3 regions of the Erwinia sp. AC075 genome follow, and region 3 is predicted to be linked to each of the others. Evidence: predicted binding sites of a transcription regulator. Region 3 holds the regulator's gene; each other region holds the start of a gene.
What was found. Region 3 encodes LexA, which represses DNA repair genes until DNA is damaged. Its sites were predicted from a motif close to TNCTGTATGTACATACAGNA; they were not measured.

Region 1 (7,416 bases), 1.4 Mb from region 3:
GGCCCAGTTTACAGGGAACAGGGCAATCAGAATAAAGCAGGGGATAAAAACGGACAGCAGCATTTGCGGCAGATAGCGGGAATAGTAATCCTGCATATCTTCGATTTGTTCCAGCAGCAGCGTGGCCCAACTGCCCGCAGGTTTACCCTGAATCCAGGCCGGCCCCAATGCGCTGAGCTGATTGAGGACCGTACGTCGGAGCGTGGTTCGGATAGCTCTGCCGCATTCGAATCCCACTTTTTCGCGTAACCAGGCTAACACACCGCGCAGAACGAAACAGCCGAACAGCAGCACGAACGGGGTGACTAAGGCTTCTCGTGGCGTGTGATCAACAATCAACGCCTGCAGCAGTGAGGCCAGCAGCCACGCCTGACAGACAATCAGCAGGGCGCTTAACATGCCAAGCATCAGAGAGAGCCGTAACCAGCGCTTACCCAGCCCGGTCTGGCTTTTTAACCAACGGAGTAACTGTTGCTGCCGTGTTTTGTTCATGCTTTTCCAGCTGAGCGTTAGACGAAAGAGGAGAAAACATCCCTGCTAAAAACAGGGGGATTGGCTGGCAATGTTACAATGCGGAATGCAAAAAGGCGACCAGTTGAGGTCGCCTTTGGCAAGATTGATGCAGAGTGTTAACAACTCACTGAGAGTTTTTAACTAATCCATCGAGGAAGCGTTCTGCATCTAACGCCGCCATACAACCGGTACCGGCTGAAGTGATCGCCTGACGGTAGATATGATCCATCACATCACCCGCGGCGAACACGCCTGGAATGCTGGTCTGAGTCGCATTGCCCTGCAGACCCGACTGGACTTTGATGTACCCATTTTCCAGCTCAAGCTGATCTTTGAAGATGCCGGTGTTCGGGCTATGCCCGATGGCGACAAACAGACCGGCTACATTCAGCTCTTCGGTCTGCTGATCGTCCAGCGCAGAGCGCAGGCGCAGCGAGCTGACACCCATTTGATCGCCGATCACTTCATCCAGCGTCTGGTTAGTATGCAGCACGATATTGCCGTTGCGCACTTTTTCCATCAGACGGTCGATAAGGATTTTTTCCGCGCGGAAGCTGTCGCGGCGGTGAATCAAATGCACTTCTGCGGCGATGTTAGCCAGATAAAGCGCTTCTTCAACGGCGGTATTCCCCCCGCCGATCACCGCAACTTTCTGGTTACGGTAGAAGAAACCATCGCAGGTTGCACAGGCTGAAACGCCGCGTCCTTTGAACGCTTCTTCAGACGGCAGGCCCAGATAGCGGGCAGAAGCACCGGTAGCGATGATCAATGCATCAGCAGTATATTCCGCGCTGTCGCCGGTTAATCTGAACGGGCGCGTCTGCAGATCGACCGTATGAATGTGGTCGAAAATGATCTCGGTGTTGAATTTCTCCGCATGCTCCTGCATACGTTCCATCAACGCCGGACCGGTCAGATCGTTCGGGTCACCCGGCCAGTTTTCAACTTCGGTGGTGGTGGTCAACTGACCGCCTTTTTCCAGGCCGGTGATTAAAACCGGATTCAAATTGGCGCGCGCTGCGTAAACGGCAGCGGTATAACCAGCCGGGCCTGAGCCCAGGATAAGTAATTTACTGTGTTTGGCCGTGCTCATGAGACCCTCATTATTTGTCTGGCAAACATTTTTCGATTGTAGGGAATTTAACGCGGCAACAAAAGCATTCTGCAATTTTGTTAACGATGACTGCGAAAGGTTTGACCAATGGACCCTTTCACCTTGCGGAAGAGTTGTGCGCTATTTTGGGGCAAACGCTGACACCTGACAGTGCAATGCCCTGAAAATATCCATTTAAAAACAGTCACGCAGCGATACTTCTGGCATGTTGTACTGGTTTTAGTTGTTTTGCTTTGACAATCGGCTGCGCTTTTGCGAAAACAGTGTAGGAAGCAGAGGGGATTTAGGTTGGCAAAACAGATTTTCATTCCATGTTTTGGCACGCTAGCCGAATAAACTCAGTCTGTCATTGGTCATGACGCATGGTGTGGACAGACAACATGCGTCATACGGATGGGCGTTTTGCAAGAAGCGCAGCAGGCTCCTGACTTCACTTAGAACAACCCTGCACATCGAATGCGCCAGGGTATGGCAAGTAAAGGGAAGGCATTAAGAGAGACAATAATAATGGTAGACAATAAAAAACGACCTGGTAAAGATCTCGACAGGATCGACCGCAACATCCTTAACGAACTGCAAAAGAATGGTCGAATTTCTAACGTCGATCTTTCCAAGAGTGTGGGTTTATCTCCTACACCCTGCCTTGAACGTGTCCGTCGCCTCGAGCGCCAGGGATTCATCCTGGGTTATACCGCGCAGCTGAATCCACACTATCTGGACGCGTCACTGCTGGTATTCGTTGAGATTACTCTGAATCGTGGTGCACCGGATGTGTTTGAGCAATTTAACGCCGCCGTACAAAAACTTGAGGAAACTCAAGAGTGTCATCTTGTTTCAGGCGATTTTGACTATCTGCTGAAAACCCGTGTTCCTGATATGTCGGCTTACCGTAAATTACTGGGCGAGACCCTGCTACGTCTGCCGGGCGTGAACGATACGCGGACCTATGTCGTCATGGAAGAAGTGAAACAAAGTAACCGCTTAGTCATTAAAACGCGGTAACACAGGGCAGGTGCAAAACCTGATAGTTTTCGGTACACTCCTGTGAATTCATACAGGTTCAGCGTCGGGCTCGCCCGGCGCTGTTGCCTCCATAGTTTACAGGCCCCTGGAGAGTACTCTTGAGCCAGGAATACACAGAAGATAAAGAAGTATCCTTACAACCGCTTAGCAGTGGGCGTCGTCTGCTCGAAGCGTTGTTGATTGTTGTGGCTCTTTTTGCCGTTTATCTGATGGCAGCGTTGGTGAGCTTCAATCCTTCCGATCCCAGCTGGTCCCAGACCGCCTGGCATGAACCTATCCACAATGTGGGCGGCGGCATTGGCGCCTGGCTTGCGGATACCCTGTTCTTCATTTTTGGTGTGATGGCCTATGCCATTCCTCCGGTCATTTTAGGCCTTTGCTGGATCACTTTCCGTCAGCGCCACTCTCAGGAATTCATTGATTACTTCGCAGTCGCCCTGCGCCTGATTGGCGTGCTGGCTCTGGTGATCACTTCATGCGGCCTTGCGGCGCTGAATGCCGATGATATTTGGTACTTCGCTTCGGGTGGCGTGATTGGCAGCCTGCTGAGTAATGCCATGGCGCCATGGTTCAGCAGCGCCGGTGGCACCTTGACGCTGCTGTGCATCTGGGCTGCGGGATTAACGCTCTATACCGGCTGGTCATGGCTCACTATCGCTGAGAAAATCGGTGGTGTCGTGATGGGCGTGCTGACTTTTGCCAGTAATCGTTCGCGTAACGATGAGCGCTGGCATGATGATGAGTATGAAGACGAGCAGGGCGAAGCGGCTCCGGCCGCACCTGTTCTGAAGCAAAGCGCCCGCAGCGAAGAAGATGATGTGCTGCTGTCTGCGCCGAAGAAAATACTGCAGGACGATGAGCATGAAGCAGAGGACAACGATCCGCTTCTGAGCAAATCGGCTGTGGCTGCAACTGCTGCACCATTGGCTGCGGCTCCGCAAGCTGAAGAGGCTCCTGCTGCCCCGGTTTCTCCGGTCGCCAGCGTTCAGCCTGCGCATGTTCCCGCTGAGCCTGCTTATGCTCCCGCTCAGGCGGCGACTCCCGTGACTGCCCAGCCTGTTGCGGCTGCGCCAGTAGCACAAACGCCTGAACTTTACCGCTTTGAAATGCCGGCTGAGACCACACCTGCACCTTCAGTGCAGGTGGATGACGAAGATGAAGGGCCACGGATGGGGAACTGGCGAGACAGTTCTTCGCCATTCGACTTCTCTGCTCCGCAGTCCACTCAGCCAACCGATATGGCTGCTGGCACTCAGGGTGTCGTGGCTGCGGCTAAAGTCGCGGCAGCGTCCGCGCCGTTTATGCCGGGATTCAGTGCGACCAGTGAGGCGCCGGTTAACCCTCAGGTTAAGCAAGGCATCGGCCCGGCATTGCCGCGTCCTAACCCGGTTAAATTGCCAACGCGTCGTGAACTGGCTTCTTATGGCATCAAATTGCCTTCTCAGCGTATGGCTGAAGAGAAGGCGAAAGAAGAGCAGGAACTGATGGGATCCACCTCCGCCACTCTGCCCGCTGCGGATGAAGATGCGATGGAGCTGGAAGAGGCCCATCTGCGCGAGGCCTTTATGGCTCAGCAGCAGACGCGCTATGGCGAAGAGTTCGCTGAAGATGATGAAGCCGCTCTGCAACAGGCTGCATTGGCTCGTCAGTTTGCTGAACAACAGCAGCAACGGTATGGCGAGGAGGAGCAGCAGCAGGCTCCGTCCTTCAAACTGGATACCGCTGGAGCGTTCGATTTCTCTCCAATGGATGATTTGGTGGATGACGGCCCAAGCGAGCCGCTGTTTACCTTGCCAGCAGAGACCGATAAGGCCGCAGAGCAGTGGCAACAGCACAGTTCTACGCCTGAACATGCGCCAGCACAGCAACCCGTCACGCCATCATGGCAGACGCCTCCGGCTCAGCCGGTCGCGCAGCAGCCACCGGCTCCGGTTACTCCGTCATGGCAGACGCCTCCGGCTCAACCGGTAGCACAGCAGCCACAGGCTCCGGTTGCCCCATCATGGCAGGCTCCTCCGGCTCAACCGGTAGCACGGCAGCCACAGGCACCGGTTGCCCCATCATGGCAGGCTCCTCAGGAAGCAGCGCCTGAGCCAGAACCGGCGAAACCGGCTGAAGATAGCTTGTTCCACCCGTTCCTCGTGCGTCATGAGCAACGTCTGGAACGCCCAACCACCCCGTTGCCTTCGCTGGATTTGTTGACCGAACCGCCGATTGAAGCTGAACCAGTCGATATGTTTGCCCTGGAGCAAATGGCCCGACTGGTTGAGGCCCGTCTGGCTGATTACCGCGTGAAAGCCGAAGTGGTTGGCATCTCACCAGGTCCGGTCATTACGCGTTTCGAACTGGATTTAGCACCGGGCGTGAAAGCAGCCCGTATTTCTAACCTGTCTCGTGACCTTGCCCGCTCGCTTTCAGCCGTTGCTGTTCGCGTGGTGGAAGTGATCCCTGGCAAGCCGTATGTTGGTCTGGAGCTGCCTAATAAGCATCGCCAGACGGTCTATATGCGTGAAGTGTTGGAGTGCGCTAAATTCCGCGATAACCCCTCACCGCTTGCCGTGGTATTGGGCAAAGATATTTCGGGGCAGCCGGTGATCGCGGATTTGGCCAAGATGCCTCACCTGCTGGTGGCCGGTACCACCGGTTCTGGTAAGTCGGTCGGCGTTAACGCCATGATTATCAGCATGCTTTATAAAGCCTCGCCGGAAGACGTGCGCTTTATCATGATCGACCCGAAAATGCTGGAACTGTCGGTCTATGAAGGCATTCCTCATCTGCTGACCGAAGTCGTTACCGACATGAAAGACGCCGCCAATGCGCTGCGCTGGAGTGTCGGTGAGATGGAGCGTCGTTATAAGCTGATGTCGGCGCTGGGTGTGCGTAATCTGGCAGGCTACAACGAGAAGGTGGCTCAGGCTGAAGCGATGGGGCGTCCAATTCCGGATCCATTCTGGAAACCGGGCGACAGCATGGATGCCACGCCGCCGGTGCTGGAAAAACTGCCGTATATCGTGGTGCTGGTCGATGAGTTCGCCGACCTGATGATGGCGGTGGGCAAGAAAGTTGAAGAGCTGATTGCCCGCCTGGCACAGAAAGCGCGTGCCGCAGGGATCCACCTGGTTCTGGCGACACAGCGTCCGTCGGTCGATGTGATTACCGGTCTGATCAAGGCTAACATTCCAACGCGTATTGCGTTCACCGTTTCAAGCAAGATCGACTCCCGTACAATTCTCGATCAGGCAGGCGCTGAATCGCTGCTGGGAATGGGTGACATGCTTTATATGCCACCAAACTCCTCGATGCCTGTGCGTGTTCATGGTGCCTTCGTGCGCGATGAGGAAGTTCACGCCGTTGTGCAGGACTGGAAGGCGCGCGGTCGTCCGCAATACATCGAGAGCATCACCGCTGGCGAAGAGAGCGAAGGTGGTCTGACGCTGGATGGTGATGAAGAGCTGGATCCGCTGTTCGATCAGGCCGTTGGCTTTGTGGTGGAGAAACGTCGTGCGTCTATTTCTGGTGTGCAGCGTCAATTCCGCATCGGCTACAACCGTGCGGCGCGTATTATCGAACAGATGGAAGCACAGGGGATTGTCTCTTCACCGGGCCATAACGGTAACCGTGAAGTGCTTTCCCCTCCGCCACATGAGATGTAAGTCGGCTGTCAGGTCAGTTTTGCCTTAAAATACGGGCCGGGGAGACCCGGCCCGTTGAGTTTCCGGGGCTTATCCCCATATCAGACAGTATTGCCAGTTTCATTCAGGGGATCCCCTGTTGATTTCGCTAGTGCCTGGCTACAGTTATCCTCCCAGGCTTCCCCGCTTATCGGGATAAAAAGTTTTAATAAGGATGCCCTAATGAAAAAATTATTGATCTCCTGCTGTCTGCTGACCGCCTTTGCCTCTGCAAGTGTACTGGCCGATGCGTCTTCAGACCTGCAGCAGCGTCTGGACAAAGTGAAGAGCTTCCACGCCAGCTTCACGCAGAAAGTCACTGACGGTAGCGGACAGTCCGTTCAGGATGGGGAAGGTGAGCTGTGGGTTAAACGCCCGAACCTGTTCAACTGGCATATGACCGCACCGGACGAAAGCGTGCTGATTTCTGATGGTAAAACGCTGTGGTTCTATAACCCGTTTGTTGAGCAGGTCAGTGCAACCTGGCTGAAAGATGCCACCAGTAACACGCCGTTTATGCTGATCGCGCGTAATCAGGGCAGCGACTGGAAGCAGTACAACATTAAGCAGCAGGGCGACAACTTCGACCTGACCCCTAAATCTACCGATGGCAACCTGAAGCAGTTCACCATCAATGTTTCCACTAACGGCACAATAAACCAGTTCAGCGCCGTGGAGCAGGATGGACAGCGCAGCAGCTATGCACTGAAGAGCCAGCAAAATGGGGCTGTTGAAGCCAGTAAGTTCCAGTTCACACCGCCAAAAGGCGTGACGCTGGACGATCAGCGTCAGTGAGGTTAGCGTGAATACTCTGTCTCTGGATTTCTCCCACAATGAATTTCAGCCTCTGGCCGCCCGTATGCGGCCAGCAACGCTGGCAGAATATATTGGGCAGCAGCACCTGCTGGCTGCCGGTAAGCCTCTGCCACGCGCCATCGAGGCTGGGCATCTGCATTCGATGATCCTGTGGGGGCCGCCAGGGACAGGAAAAACCACGCTGGCCGAAATTATCGGCCGTTACGGCCAGGCTGATGTGGAACGCATCTCCGCAGTGACGTCGGGCGTAAAAGAGATCCGCGAAGCCATCGAGCGCGC
Region 2 (7,416 bases), 2.8 Mb from region 3:
ATATGGCAATGAATCAGTAAACTGATATGACCAACCAGAACCCAGAGTGACGCGATGCCTCGCAACCCCTCAAGTTCTGTAGACCAGCCTCGTGTGGCAGACATAGTAAATCCTCATACTTGTGTAAATTTTCGTAAGCCAAGCGTAAAGGACATGTCAGCTGAAACAAGGTCTGTTGTTCCTAAAGTAAAATTTATCAGAATATCCCTGGGCTTTTGTTAATGGCTGGTTGTGCCGTTGATAACTTTCGCTCAACTAATCACCAATCTAATCGACTGAAAATTAATATTTTCTTGCAATTTATTCATACAATGATGCACAGGATCCCGTAAAACAGGCTGGTTTTTTTACACAGCAGATTATTGAGGGTGTTCCGTTGAAGAAGCGTCAGCTTGCAAGTATTAGTGTGGTTTTGGCTTTTGCCTCCCTGGCTCATGCCGATGACAATCCGTTGGCCTTTCCTATGACGCCTCCTTCTGTCGATGCCGCTTCCTGGGTATTGATGGATGCCACTACCGGCCAGGTGTTAACCCAGGGCAACGCCGATGAGCGTCGCAATCCAGCCAGCCTCACCAAGCTGATGACGGGATATGTGGTCGACCGTGCGATCGATGCCAGGCGCATCACGCGTGATGACATGGTAACGATAGGGCAGGATGCATGGGGCGCGGGCAATCCCGTGTTTAAAGGATCGTCGTTGATGTTCCTGAAGCCGGGCGAGAAAGTTTCCGTCCGCGATCTGAGCCGTGGCGTGATTATTGACTCCGGTAACGATGCCTGTGTTGCGCTGGCCGATTATGTCGCGGGCAGCCAGTCAGCTTTTGTTGATCAGATGAACCAGTACGTCACCAAGCTGGGCCTGACCAATACCCATTTCGAAACCGTTCATGGTCTGGATGCGCCGGGTCAGTTCACGACCGCCGGGGATTTGGCGAAGCTTTCCCGGGCGATTATTTCCGGCGAGCCCGATTTTTATCAGATGTATGGCGAAAAATCCCTCACCTGGAACGGCATCACCCAGCAGAATCGTAACGGTTTGTTATGGGATAAAACCCTACACGTCGACGGTCTGAAAACCGGTCACACCGAAAGCGCCGGTTTTAATATCATTGCTTCCAGCGTGGACGGACAGCGTCGTCTGATTGCGGTGATCATGGGCGGAAAAAGTACCAAAGGGCGTGAAGAGCAGGCGCGTAAACTGCTGACCTGGGGCCAGAACAATTTCGATACCGTGCAGCTGTTCCATGCCGGCAAAGAAATTGGTCATGAAAACGTCTGGTACGGCAATCCGCATCAGGTCTCCGTCGGCAGCGATAAAGATGTTTATCTGGCCCTGCCGCGTGATGAAGTGAAAAAGATTAAAGCGAAATACGTTATCGATCGCAAAGATCTGGAAGCACCACTGAAAGCCCATGAGCAGGTGGGATCGATTCAACTGGTTGATGGCGACAAGACGCTGGCGTCTTATCCGCTGGTTGCCCTGCAGGAAGTGAAGGAAGCAGGCATCATTACCCGCATCGAAGACTACATCAAACAGAAGCTGTAAGTGAAACAGGCGGCCCGCAATGGGCCGCCTGCTGCTTAAGGCTTGATGGCACCACCGCCATCCACTAGCACGGTTGAACCGGTGGTGTAGGCATTTCCGGCCAGAAACAGCACCGCCCGCGCCACATCTTCCGGCTGCCCCAGCGTTTTGGCGGGTAACGATTCGCGCAGGGTGGCAAAGAGTTGCTCCCGGGCGACGTCCTCCATGCCAGCCCACAGCGGCGTCTCAATCACGCCAGGGGAAACGGTATTTACCCGCACCGGCGAAAGCTCCAGCGCCAGACCACGTCCTAATGATTCCAGCGCCGCGTTGATGGCGCCCTGCAACACCGATTTGCCCGGACGGACGCTCAAAAATCCCGACACAAAGGTCAGCGAGCCGCGTTCGGCAATTTTGGCTGCCCGGGCAACCCTGTAGGCTCCCCAAAACTTACTTTCCATTGCGCTGTAAGCGCTGTCCAGCGGCAGACTTTTCACCGGTCCGCCCGGCGTCTGTGCTGCTGAAATCGCAATATGATCCCAGGCCGGATGCGCAGCAAAGAACTGTTCAATCTGCTGATTGTCGGCGGTATCCAGCACGGCAACTTCGACGTCTCCCAGTCGGGCTGCGGCTGCCTGCAGCTTATCCAGACTGCGTGAGGCAATGGTCACCCTGGCACCTTCAGCCACGAATGCCGCCGCGATGGCTTCACCGATCCCGGAACTGCCGCCGACCACTAATACTTGCTGTTGTTTAAAAGTCATCATCTTCTCCTCAGGTTTTCCTCAAGCTTATGCCTCTCGCTTTCTTGACGGAATATGCAACACTTGCAAGGGATTGTTGCCGCTACATTGAGAATCACTATGCTGAAAGATATCCGTGACATCGCCTTATTCAACGCCATCGTCGCCTGTGGTTCACTCTCTGCGGCCGGGCGACAGCTGGGATTATCGCTGGCTGTGGTCAGCAAAAGGCTGACGCAAATGGAGCAGCAGCTTGGCGTGCGTCTGTTTCATCGCACCACGCGGCATGTCTCGCTGACCGACGAAGGGTTGGTGTTTACCGAACATGCTCTGCGGCTGCAGCAGGAGCTGGACTCGATTGAGAGTGCGCTCTCATCAAGGCAGGGCAAAGCCAGCGGCACCTTGCGCATTACCTCTTCGCACAGTATGGGCCAGCGCTGGCTGTCGCCGATTGTTACCCGATTTATGCAACAGCATCAGAGCGTCAAATTGCATCTGCATCTGAGCGACCGGGTGATCGATCTGGCGGCCAGCGGCTACGATTTGGCAATACGCTACGGCGCGCTGGCGGATTCCCGGCTGGTCGCACGGGAACTGGTGCCAAATCAGCGCGTGCTCTGCGCGTCTCCTGCGTATCTGCAGCAGGCCGGTGAGCCTCTGTCACTGGAGGAGTTAAGCGCGCACAGCTGCATTATCTCTGGCGATAACCCGGTCACCGAGTGGACCTTTGGCGCCGGAGAATCTCAGCGCAGCGTACAGATCAACGCCCGTTTTCACGTCAATACCGGTGAGGCTGCACACGGCCTGGCACTGCACGGTGCCGGGATCGTGGTGAAATCTGTCTGGGATGTGGCAGACGACCTCAAATCCGGCAAGCTGGTGCAGGTTCTCACTGACCATCCTCTTCCCGCCGCGCCACTGCATGCGATCTGGTTGAATGGCAAGCAACAGCCTCCGCGCGTGCGGCTGTTTGTCGACTATCTGCGCGAGGCGCTCGCCCAGCAGTGGCAGGATTTCAGCCTGACCCGGCCCGACTAAAGTCTTTTGCTGGCTGGCTCGCAAAACAACATTTCAGCGGCTTTTTTGCTCGATCATCTACACTTCTGACTGTATGTTTAACCAGTTATCCTAATGAGGAACAAGAAGATGAATGTTGAAATCGTTGAGCGTGAAGAGAGCAAAACAGCCGGTTTTCATCTTGTGGGCCCGTGGGAAGTCACCGCGCCCGAAGGCTTTGACAAACTGGTGGCCTGGACCAGCAAGCATAATGTGATGGGCCCATGGATGGGCGTGTATCACGGTAATCCGCGGGCGGTGCCAGCGGAAGAGCTGAAAATTGAAACGGTGATCGGCGTGCCGACCGACTTCGAGCTGCCTGAAGGGAGTGAGGGCGCCAGGCTCAGCATCATTCCCGCCGGAACCTATGCGATGAATCTGGTGCATGTGAACGACGGTGATTTCACCAAACCCTGGTATGCCTTCTTTGATGAGTGGCTGCCGGACAGCGGGTATGTGATGGCGGAAGGGCCCTGTTTTGATCACTACCTGAACGACGGTTCGCAGAGCGGCGAATGGGATATCGAGCTCTATATTCCGGTCAGCAAAGCGGAATAAAAATGAAAGAGCAGCGCAATCACTCACGCTGCTCTTATTGCGAACCCTGCAATCGGCTTAGCCGGTTTACCGTGCAGGTTTTAACCCTGCAGCAAGCATCCGGGGCACGCTATTTACGCAGTTCTTCCTTCAGGTCCTCCACATCGCCAGCGCTGACCGGTGATGCGGCATTACCCCAGCTGTTGCGAACGTAGGTAATGACATCGGCCATTTCCTCATTGCTTAGGGTGCCGGCAAACGAAGGCATCGCTGGCGCGGTTGGACGGGTATCCGTATCCACGCCACGGCTGCCCGCAACCACCACATGGATCAGCGAGGTGGCGTTCGGCGCATTCACCAGCGGGTTATTGGCCAGCTGAGGGAAGATATTCTTACCGCCCTGGCCCTGAGGCGCATGGCAGGCAGAACATTTTGCTTCATAAATCGTTGCACCGGTTTTCATCCGACTGTCGTCTGCGGCCAGTGCTGCCGGCTTGTCATCGCCCTGTTTTGGCGAGGCTTTCAGGTAGGTGGCGACCGCTTTCAGATCCTCGTCGCGCCAGTATTGCGTCGAGTTCTTCACCGCATCCGCCATCGGCCCGGACGCGATGTCATACCGGTTTACGCCGGTACGCAGATAGCTGACGATATCTTCCTGCGTCCATTTGCCTAAACCGGCATGCTCATCGCTGGTCAGATTCGGTGCCCACCAGCCTTCGACCACCGCGCCGGACAGGAACGCGCTGTTCTTGTCACCGCCGAGGATGTTTTTCGGCGTATGGCAGGTTCCGCAATGGCCTAACCCTTCAACCAGGTAAGCGCCACGGTTCCATTCCGCCGATTTGCTCATATCCGGCTTGAATTCGCCATTATCGAAGTTCATCCAGTTCCAGACAATCAGACTGGTACGGACGTTAAACGGAAAGGGCAGCTGGTTGGACTCAATTTCCTGATGGATGGGTTGCAGGCTCTGCAAATACGCCCACAGGTCAGCGTTATCCTGGCGGGAGACTTTGGTATAGGCGGTGAACGGCATGGCGCCGTAAAGCCGCTTGCCACCGTGGCCAATCCCTTCGGACATGGCGCGCTGGAAGTCATCAAAACTCCAGTTGCCGATACCGGTTTCACGATCGGGAGTAATGTTGGCACCAACCAGTTTACCGAAAGGCGTGTTCAGGCCAACGCCACCGGCGAACGGTTTTTTCGGATCGACGGTATGGCAGGCGGTACAGTCACCCAGCGTGGCGATATAGCGGCCACGTTCAATCTGATCGTATTCCGGCTGTGCCCAGGCTTCAGAAACGCCGAGCACCGCGAGTGAGATCGCAGCCAGTGCGAAAAGCGTGCGCTTTTTCATGCGGTAATCATCTCCCCTGGACGTTTCAGATAGTACTGGCGGATATCGTGCGCGGCTTTGAAGGCCAACGCGCCGACGGTGCCAGTCGGGTTATATCCCGGGTTTTGCGGGAAGGCAGACGCACCGACTACAAACAGATTCGGCACGTCCCAGACCTGCAGATGCTTGTTCACCGAGCTGTTCGACGGATCGGCACCCATTACAAAGCCGCCGCAAACGTGGGAAGACTGATAGGGCACGCTGTTCCAGTGGCCGCTGGTCGGCTTGGAAACGATCTGGCGCGGATTCATGGTTTTGGCAATTTCCGCCACTTTTCCGGTGCAGTACTGCGCCATACGCAGATCGTTTTCCGGGAAGTCGAAGGTGATACGCAGCAACGGACGACCGTGCGGATCCTTGTAGTTCGGATCCAGCGACAGATAGTTAGTGCGTTGGGTATAGCTGCTGGCCTCACACCCGATTGACATGGTGCTGAGGTAATTCTTCACCGTGGCCTTCTTCCAGTCAGATCCCCATTTTGGCGTGCCTGGCGGTACCGGGCGGCTGTTGATGGGCGCTGCGCCAATTGGCGTCACGCGAATACTGCCGCCGCCGAAGAAGCCCAGCCCGCTGTGGTCGAAGTTATCGTTATTGAAATCATCAATGCCCATCCCGACGGCACCGGCACCGATAAACGGGTTGAAGTTCTTGTCATCGAAGAACAGGGTGACGCCGTTCGCGGTCTGGTAGGCGTAGTTCCGGCCGGTGGTACCGGTGTTGGTCACCGGATCGTAGGCTTTGCCGATGTTGGAGAGCAGCATCAGACGCACGTTCTCGAAGGTATAGGCTGCGACGATCACTAAATCCGCAGGCTGTTCCCATTCATCGCCGCTGGAGTCGATAAAGGTGACGCCGGTGGCTTTTTTACCGGTGGAGTCGGTTAAGACCTGCAACACTTCGCTGCTGGTATGCGCGGTGAAGTTGGGTTTGCGCATCAGGGCTGGCAGAACGGTGGTGATGGCGCTGGCCTTGGAGTAGTTAGCGCAACCGTAGTTGGTGCAGTAGCCACAGAAGGTACAGGGCCCCATGGTCACGCCATACGGGTTGGTGTAGGCCTCGGACACCAGCGATGAAGGCACGGCAAAGGCGTTATAGCCCATATTGCGGGCGGCTTCGGCAAACAGCGTCGGGCCGTAAGGCTGTTTCATTGGTGGCGTCGGATATTCACCGGAGCGGGAGCCTTCAAACTGGTTGCCGCCTGCCTGCTTCACGCCATTAATCACGCCCGCTTTGCCGGACGTACCGGCAACACGTTCGAACTGCATATAGTGCTTTTCAATTTCGTCCCAATCCATGCCCCAGTCCTGCAGCGACAGATCGGAAGAGATGGCATTTGCACCATAACGTTCGGTCAGGTGACTGCGCAGGCGAAACTCTTCCGGCTGGAAACGGAAGGTAATTCCCGCCCAGTGGTTGCCCGCGCCGCCGGTGCCGTTACCGGGGTGGAAAGATCCCCAACTGCGCATCGGTAAGGCAGTCTGTGAAGGATTGTTACGCATGGTGCAGGTGTTCTGGCGGGTGCGCAGCATCAGCTCTTCACGTTGCACATAACGCAGCTCATCGGTAATGGTGGCAACGTTGAAGTCCCGCGCCGTATCGCGCCACGGTCCGCGTTCAATGCCGACAATGTTTAACCCTTCATCGGCCAGTTCATTGGCGATGATCGAGCCAGCCCAGCCCAGGCCGATGATGACCACATCGGTTTTTGGTAGTTTGGTCGCCATATCAGGATCCTTTTTTCTGGGTTGGCAGGTCGGCAATGCTCACCGGTTGCAGCTTCAGGTCCTGGTTATGGCGGCTAATGTAGTCGCGATAATCATAACGTGCACCTGGGAAGCCCAGCATCTTCCAGGAAACCATGTCTTTGTTGCCGCCATAAATTGGATCGGCGAAGAAGCCTTCCATGGCGTTGGTCAGCACCTGAGCAAAGAATGAGGCGCTGTCGTAACCGTCCAGCGCAATCTTGCCGTTTTCCAGGCCATGCAGGATGTCGTCCTGCTGCTCGGCAGTCAGGTCTTTAAAGGCTTTCTGCTGGCTGGTCTGGCAATATTTGTTGAGGGCGGCAATGCCCAGGCGATAACGCTGACGGGGCACCAACGGGGACTGATCGCCCTGTTCCGGAACGCCTTTTTCAAACGGGCCTTCCATATACAGGCGTT
Region 3 (7,416 bases):
CTGGCGATCTTTCTTGGCAAGGAGACCTTCCATCTGGCCAACGTGTTGCTGAACACCGGCGAACAGACGTCTTCTTATCTGTTGATCGATGGCATAGTGATTTACTTCCTTTACTTCGAGTTTATTGCCTTAATAGTCAAATACTTCCAGTCGGGTTATCACTTCCCGCTGCGCTATTTTGTCTATATCGGTATCACGGCGATCATCCGGTTGATCATTGTCGATCACAAAAACCCGGTGGATACGCTGGCCTACTCCATTGCCATTCTGATCCTGGTGGTCACGCTGTGGCTGGCAAACAGTAACCGGCTGAAACGCGAATAACATGTCGGCGCGCCGTCCCAGGCGCGCCAACCTCTTACTTTACCGACCTGAAATCCGCACTATTTCCTCCAGCAATCTGTGTTCTCTCCCAGCCTCTGCGTTACACTGTGGCACCAAAATTTTTGCCCGGAGAAGCCGAATGGCTGATAACGCGCTGGTGCAATTGCGCGCCCTCGACTGGCTGCCAGCCTCATCACCCTTGCTTTCAGCCCCGCTGCTGGACTGGTTGATGGAAGAAGACTCCATGACCCAACGTTTTGAGCGCCACTGTCAGCAAGTGACGGTAAAAGTGGTGCAGGAAGATTTTATTACCGCAGAAGAGGTCGGTGACGACGTGGCGTTGCTGCCGCATGAGTCCCGCTACTGGCTGCGTGAAATTCTGCTGTGCGGCGATGGCGAACCCTGGCTTGCCGGGCGGACCATCGTACCGGAATCCACCCTGAACGGGCCTGAGCAGATGTTGCAGCAGCTTGGCACGCGCCCGCTGGGCCGTTACCTGTTTGCCTCTTCCACGCTGACGCGGGATTTTATCGAGCCGGGCAAGAGTGGCGAGCTGTGGGGACGTCGCTCTTTGCTGCGCCTTTCCGGCAAGCCGTTATTGCTGACCGAGCTATTTTTACCGCCGGCGCCGCTGTATGCCTCGCTAACCGGTACCGGAGATGAGTAACGTGGAGAGAAGTCTGCCAATGAGTAAATTCCGGGCCTACAGCCGCCTGATGCGTATTGATAAGCCGATTGGTTCGCTGCTGCTGATGTGGCCGACCTTCTGGGCGCTGTGGCTGGCGGGAATGCAGATCCCGCCGCTGAATATCCTGATCGTCTTTGTGCTGGGGGTCTTTTTCATGCGTGCCGCAGGCTGCGTGGTCAACGACTTTGCTGACCGTAAGATTGATGGTCATGTAAAGCGCACCCAGTCGCGGCCATTGCCGAGCGGCGCGGTAACCTCAAAAGAGGCCAAGCTGCTGTTTGCCGGACTGGTGCTGGTGTCGTTCTGTCTGGTTCTGACCATGAACGCGATGACCATCTGGCTGTCGTTTGGTGGGCTGGCGCTGGCGTGGGTCTATCCCTTTATGAAGCGCTACACCCATCTGCCGCAGGTGGTGCTGGGCGCGGCGTTTGGCTGGGCTATCCCGATGGGTTGGGCGGCGGTCAGTGAAACCGTGCCGCTGACCTGCTGGCTGCTGTTCGCCGCGAATATCTGCTGGACGGTGGCTTATGACACGCTGTATGCGATGGTCGATCGCGATGATGACCTGAAGATTGGCGTCAAATCCACCGCCATTCTGTTTGGTCGTTTCGATAAGCTGATCGTGGGTTTGTTGCAGCTGGCGACGCTGGTACTGATGGCGGTGATTGGCTGGCGGATGCAGCTGGGCGGCGCATTCTACTGGTCCATTCTGGTGGCTGGCGCGCTGTTCGTGCATCAGCAGAAGCTGATCTCAGCCCGCGAACGCGATCCCTGTTTCCAGGCTTTCCTGAACAACAACTACGTTGGTTTGGTGTTGTTCCTGGGGATTGCCCTCAGCACGGCGCCATTCTCTGGCTGGCTCTGAGTGATGCCAATAAAAGAGGGTCGATGATTGCTCATCGACCCTTTTTTTATGCCCTGACGCTTACTCGTGCGGTCCCGCACTTTCAATCGTCATTCGCACTTCCTGAGTGATCAGGTCAGCCAGCATCTGATAGACCCTGTGCGTCTGTTCTACCTGCGCATCGCCGGTATCACTGATATAGCCTTCATCACGCAGGGTCAGCACCAGTGAAGAGAACACCGCTTTGTCGAAGAACTCCGGCGAGTTGATACCGTGCAGTACCGACAGGCGCTGAGCCATGGTCCGGCTCTCTTTTTCCAGCGTACCGCGGTTGATCGACGGATTCGCGCTGAGGATAGAGAAGGTGATGGCATAACGCTGCAGCGTTTCACGCACACCCGCCGCCAGCAGTTGCAGCGTTGGGAAGCGTGCCGGGCTCAGACGCAGCGTCTGGTCATCGGCCGTCAGCAGGCCCTGACGCGCCATCTCGCTCACCAGCGAATCCAGCACGGCAGGCAGATCTTCTTTATTCCAGTGCAGGAACAGCTCGCTCTTCAGCATCGGGTAAATCACGCTGATCTGACGCAGCAGTTCGGCCCGGCTCAGTTCGCGGTAATGCGACAGGATCACCGCGATCAGCGACGGCATCACCAGCATATGGTGAACGTTGTTGCGATAGTAGGTCATCAGCACGGCCTGCTCGCGCGGCAGTACGATGATTTCGCCGATGTTATCCTGCTCAATATCGAACTTGTTCATGCTTAACGCATGGTTCAGCAGCGCTTCTGGCGTCATATCCGGCACGGTCGAGTCCGGCGAATACGGCACGTTACGCAGCAACTGAACGTAGCACGCCAACTGCTCGGTCAACTGTTCACGGGTCAGCGAGCGCTGGCGCGATGCGAGCAGGGCGGTAACGCACAGGTTCATGGCATTGGCCGCACCGGCGTTGTTGATACGCACCATCACGCGCTGCGCGATGTCATTCACCGCAGGCGTCAGCCAGGCTGGACGCTGGGCTTCAATGGGGTCGATGGCATCACGCCACTCCGGCACATGCTTGTTCAGGTAGGTCACCAGCGGCAGCGGCTCCCCGAAGTTCACATACCCCTGGCCGAGGTTACGCAGCTTGCGCAGTCCGCGCACCATCTGCATAAACCCTTCTTTCTCTTTCGTCGCACCACGTAACTCTTTGGCGTAGGTTCCCACTTCCATCACGTGCTCATAACCGATATAGATCGGAACCAGTGTGATAGGGCGGTTACCGCCGCGCAGCATCGCCTGAATAGTCATCGACAGCGTGCCGGTTTTCGGGTCAAGCAGACGACCAGTACGGGAACGACCGCCTTCGACAAAGTATTCTACCGAGTAACCACGGGTGAACAGCTCGCCAAGATATTCTCGGAATACCGTTGAGTAGAGCTTGTTACCCTTGAAGGTACGGCGGATAAAGAATGCGCCCAGACGGCGGAAAATCGGGCCCGCTGGCCAGAAGTTCAGGTTGATACCGGCGGCAATGTGCGGTGGCACCAGACCCTGGTGATACAGCACATAAGAGAGCAGCAGGTAGTCCATATGACTACGGTGGCAGGGCACGTAGACGATCTCGTGGCCGTCTTGCGCCAGCTGACGCACGCGCTCGCCGCCGTTGACGTTGATGCCCTGATACAGCTTGCTCCACGTCCAGCCCATGATGCGGTCCGTCAGACGGATGGCTTCATAAGAGAAGTCGGCGGCGATCTCTTCCATCAGCTCAACGGCGTTCTGCTGGGCTTTTTCATGGGAGATTTTCTTGCTGCGCGCTTCGTCTTCCACCGCTTTAGCGATGGCTTTGGACTGCAGCAGTTTATTGAACAGGTCCTGACGCACCGGCAAACGCGGGCCAATGGCCGCCAGGCGTTGACGGGCAAAGTGCATGCGTGCCACGCGCGCCAGCTTCTGCGCAATGATTTTGTCGGTGCCGTGTTCCGTTGCCATACGGCGCAGGGAAACCATCGGTGAGAAGCGGACAAAGCTGTCGCGGCCTAACCACAGCACGGCAAAGAATTTTTGAATGCCATTCAACACGCGCAGATGAGGCTGATCGTCGCCCTGCACTTCACGGCCTGGTGCACGGCCAAACATCACGGATACCGGCACCATCTGCACGTCCAGCAGCGGGTTGCTGCGGTGCAAATCGAGGTATTCGTGGAACAGTTTTACCGATTCAACGTTAGGCACGAAATAGGGGAATACGCGTGGGCCGTCATGGATAAACACATGACGTGGCAAAACCGTACCGTCGATTTCCAGCGGATCTAAAGGATCGGGCAGATCCTGTTTACGGCATTGCTCACGCAACGCCAGCAGATCGGCCTTTGAATCATAAGGCAGCACATACATAATAGGGCGCGATGTATCCAGCGCCAGCTCGGAAACCGGCTCGGCGGGAATCGCTTTACTTTTTACCAGGAATTTTACTGGTAAATTCAATAAGTTATAATATAAGTTACGCCAACCTGACATAGATACCATGAAGCCTCTTGTTAGCAAAGCGCCGCAAGCATACCAGAAAGCGCCAGTGAGATCTGTGGTGTTGCAAAATGTGCGCCACCCAGACATTGACGTTAAACATCTCAAAGGGTTCCCTGATTATGGCAAATAACGTCACCGGATTGACTCGTATCATTAATGCCGCCGGTTATTCCTGGAAAGGAATACGCGCCGCCTGGCAAAACGAAGCGGCTTTTCGCCAGGAAGCGGTGGCCGGCATTGTCGCGGTGATTGTGGCGTGCTGGCTGGATGTGGACGCCGTCACGCGGGTGTTGCTGATAGGGTCCGTGATGTTGGTGATCATTGTTGAAATCCTTAACAGCGCGCTGGAAGCGGTGGTCGACCGCATTGGCAGCGAGATGCATCCTTTATCGGGTCGCGCCAAAGATATGGGCTCCGCTGCCGTGTTGCTGACGATACTACTCGCTGTTTTCGTCTGGGTAATGCTGCTAATTCCCTGATTGCGGCGCGCTTTCCATAATCTGACAAACTGCTGTTTTTTCCACATCTTTAGGTTTTCAACGCACAAATACCTGTATATACTCACAGCTGACTGTATAAACAACCAGGGGGCGGGATGAAAGCACTAACTGCAAGGCAGCAGCAGGTTTATGACCTGATACGCGACCACATTAACCAGACCGGCATGCCACCGACGCGGGCAGAAATCGCTGCACAGCTCGGTTTCCGTTCCCCGAATGCGGCTGAAGAGCATCTCAAAGCGCTGGCACGTAAAGGCGTGATCGAGATTGTTTCCGGCGCGTCTCGCGGTATCCGTCTGATGATGGAAGAAGAGGAAGGGTTGCCGCTGATTGGCCGTGTCGCCGCAGGTGAACCTTTGCTGGCGGAAGAGCACATTGAAGGCCACTACAAGGTGGATCCTGAACTGTTCAAGCCGGGCGCCGACTTCCTGCTGCGTGTTAGCGGCATGTCGATGAAAGATATCGGGATTATGGACGGCGATCTGTTGGCTGTGCATAAGACTCAGGATGTGCGTAACGGCCAGGTCGTGGTTGCGCGCATTGACGACGAGGTGACGGTAAAGCGCCTCAAGAAGCAGGGCAATATCGTGCATCTGCTGCCTGAAAACGGCGAATTCCAACCGATCGTGGTCGATCTGCGCTTGCAGACCCTGTCGATTGAAGGTCTGGCCGTCGGCGTAATCCGCAACGGCAACTGGCTGTAAACGCCTGACCTTAACGCGCTGCTTTTGCGGCGCGTTTCTCTTTTGGTAAGCTGTATGCCTTATTGACTGGCATATTCAGCTTCCGTGATGCTTTTAAGCCAGTCGCACAGTGGATGACCATGCGATTATTTTCTCCCTCAGATAACCAACTCTGGCGGCTGGCGCTGCCAATGATCCTGTCGAATATCTCCGTGCCCTTACTGGGCCTGGTGGATACCGCGGTCATTGGTCACCTTGACAGTCCTTCCTGCCTCGGCGGCGTTGCCGTGGGCACTACCGCGACCAGCTTCCTGTTTATGCTGCTGCTGTTCCTGCGGATGAGCACCACCGGATTAACCGCGCAGGCCTTTGGTGCGGGTGATAAACCGGCGCTGGCCCGCGCACTGATGCAGCCGCTACTGATTGCCCTGGCGGCTGGCCTGCTGTTTATTCTGCTGAAATCCCCGCTTAACCACCTGGCGCTCTCTGTCGTGGGTGGCGATCCTGCCGTGCTGCATCAGGCCGCCCTGTTTATGAATATCCGCTGGTTAAGTGCACCTGCGACGCTGGCCAACCTGGTATTACTGGGCTGGCTGCTGGGCGTACAGTATGCCCGTGCGCCGGTGATCCTGCTGGTTGTCGGAAACCTGGTCAACATCGTGCTGGATCTGTGGTTCGTGATGGGGCTGGGCTGGGGCGTGCAGGGTGCGGCGGCGGCCACGGCGATTGCAGAATACGTCACGCTGGCGATTGGGCTGGTTATGGTCTGGCGGGTGCTGAAGCTGCGGGGCATTTCGCTGCCGATGCTGAAAACCGCCTGGCAGGGCAATTTCGGCCGGCTGCTGCGGCTGAATCGGGACATTATGTTGCGATCTTTACTGCTGCAACTGTGCTTTGTTTCCTTGACGATATTGGGTGCGCGGCTGGGCAGTGAGGTCGTCGCCGTCAACGCCGTATTGTTGATGTTCCTGACCTTTACCGCTTACGCGCTGGACGGCTTTGCCTATGCGGTAGAAGCCTGCTCCGGCGAAGCTTATGGGGCAAAGGACGCAAAAAGGTTGCTGCTGATTTGGCACGCGGCCTGTCGCCAGGCAGGACTGGTGGCACTGGCCTTTTCAATTCTCTATGGCCTTGCCGGCACGCATATTGTTGCCTTACTGACCTCAATCCCCGAACTGCAGCAGCAGGCTGACACCTATCTGTTCTGGCAGATTGTCCTGCCGGTCTGCGGTGTCTGGTGTTATCTGCTGGATGGCATGTTTATTGGTGCCACGCGCGCCAGTGAAATGCGCAACGGCATGCTGATTGCGGCACTGGGCTACGGCGCGACGCTGTTCACCGTGCCGTCGTTAGGCAACCATGGTCTGTGGCTGGCCGTTACCGTGTTCCTGCTGCTGCGTGGGTTGACGTTGTGGCTCATCTGGCGCAGGCACTGGCGCAACAACAGCTGGTTTGCGGGCTGAAATAATTCGTTACACCCACCTGCCGCTTCGTTATCTGCTGATCTCCCTGCCTTTTTTCACTTTTCGTTGTCACTTTTAGCTAAAAATGTGGCTTTATCTTTCGCCATTACGGGCAAACTCGCCATCATCTACTACAATTATCTGTACGTTAAGCAGTTAAGCAGCGTTTTATGTTGCTGCTGTGTGGTCTGCAAAGACGAAATCCCTAAAGCTGTGAACCTAAGGTTGAGGAGTTATAAGATGAACAAAGACGAAGCCAGCGGTAACTGGAAACAGTTGAAAGGTAAATTTAAAGAAAAATGGGGCAAGCTGACTGATGACGATCTGACCGTCGTCGAAGGTAAACGCGATCAGCTTGTAGGCAAGATTCAGGAACGCTACGGATATGGCAAAGAGCAAG

Region 1: a site for LexA is predicted at 2,668-2,687, ahead of AC0IXH_RS09585 (DNA translocase FtsK 4TM domain-containing protein). Genes of this name have one in related genera too.
Region 2: a site for LexA is predicted at 3,374-3,393, ahead of sbmC (DNA gyrase inhibitor SbmC). Genes of this name have one in related genera too.

What each region holds. Positions count from the first base shown of each region.
Region 1 is NZ_CEEDEU010000001.1:2,043,134-2,050,549, reverse strand. Features, by position in the region: gene cydD (heme ABC transporter permease/ATP-binding protein CydD) at 1-492, opposite strand, end outside; gene trxB (thioredoxin-disulfide reductase) at 638-1,606, opposite strand; gene lrp (leucine-responsive transcriptional regulator Lrp) at 2,135-2,629, shown strand; gene AC0IXH_RS09585 (DNA translocase FtsK 4TM domain-containing protein) at 2,749-6,303, shown strand; gene lolA (outer membrane lipoprotein periplasmic chaperone LolA) at 6,505-7,116, shown strand; gene AC0IXH_RS09575 (replication-associated recombination protein A) at 7,124-7,416, shown strand, end outside.
Region 2 is NZ_CEEDEU010000001.1:568,527-575,942, forward strand. Features, by position in the region: gene AC0IXH_RS02580 (acyltransferase family protein) at 1-104, opposite strand, end outside; gene dacD (serine-type D-Ala-D-Ala carboxypeptidase DacD) at 377-1,546, shown strand; gene AC0IXH_RS02590 (SDR family oxidoreductase) at 1,582-2,292, opposite strand; gene AC0IXH_RS02595 (LysR family transcriptional regulator) at 2,389-3,306, shown strand; gene sbmC (DNA gyrase inhibitor SbmC) at 3,415-3,882, shown strand; gene AC0IXH_RS02605 (c-type cytochrome) at 3,992-5,218, opposite strand; gene AC0IXH_RS02610 (GMC family oxidoreductase) at 5,215-6,981, opposite strand; gene AC0IXH_RS02615 (gluconate 2-dehydrogenase subunit 3 family protein) at 6,983-7,416, opposite strand, start outside.
Region 3 is NZ_CEEDEU010000001.1:3,417,258-3,424,673, reverse strand. Features, by position in the region: gene psiE (phosphate-starvation-inducible protein PsiE) at 1-324, shown strand, start outside; gene ubiC (chorismate lyase) at 464-991, shown strand; gene ubiA (4-hydroxybenzoate octaprenyltransferase) at 993-1,877, shown strand; gene plsB (glycerol-3-phosphate 1-O-acyltransferase PlsB) at 1,938-4,361, opposite strand; gene AC0IXH_RS16125 (diacylglycerol kinase) at 4,490-4,849, shown strand; gene lexA (transcriptional repressor LexA) at 4,966-5,574, shown strand; gene dinF (MATE family efflux transporter DinF) at 5,694-7,016, shown strand; gene AC0IXH_RS16110 (CsbD family protein) at 7,257-7,416, shown strand, end outside.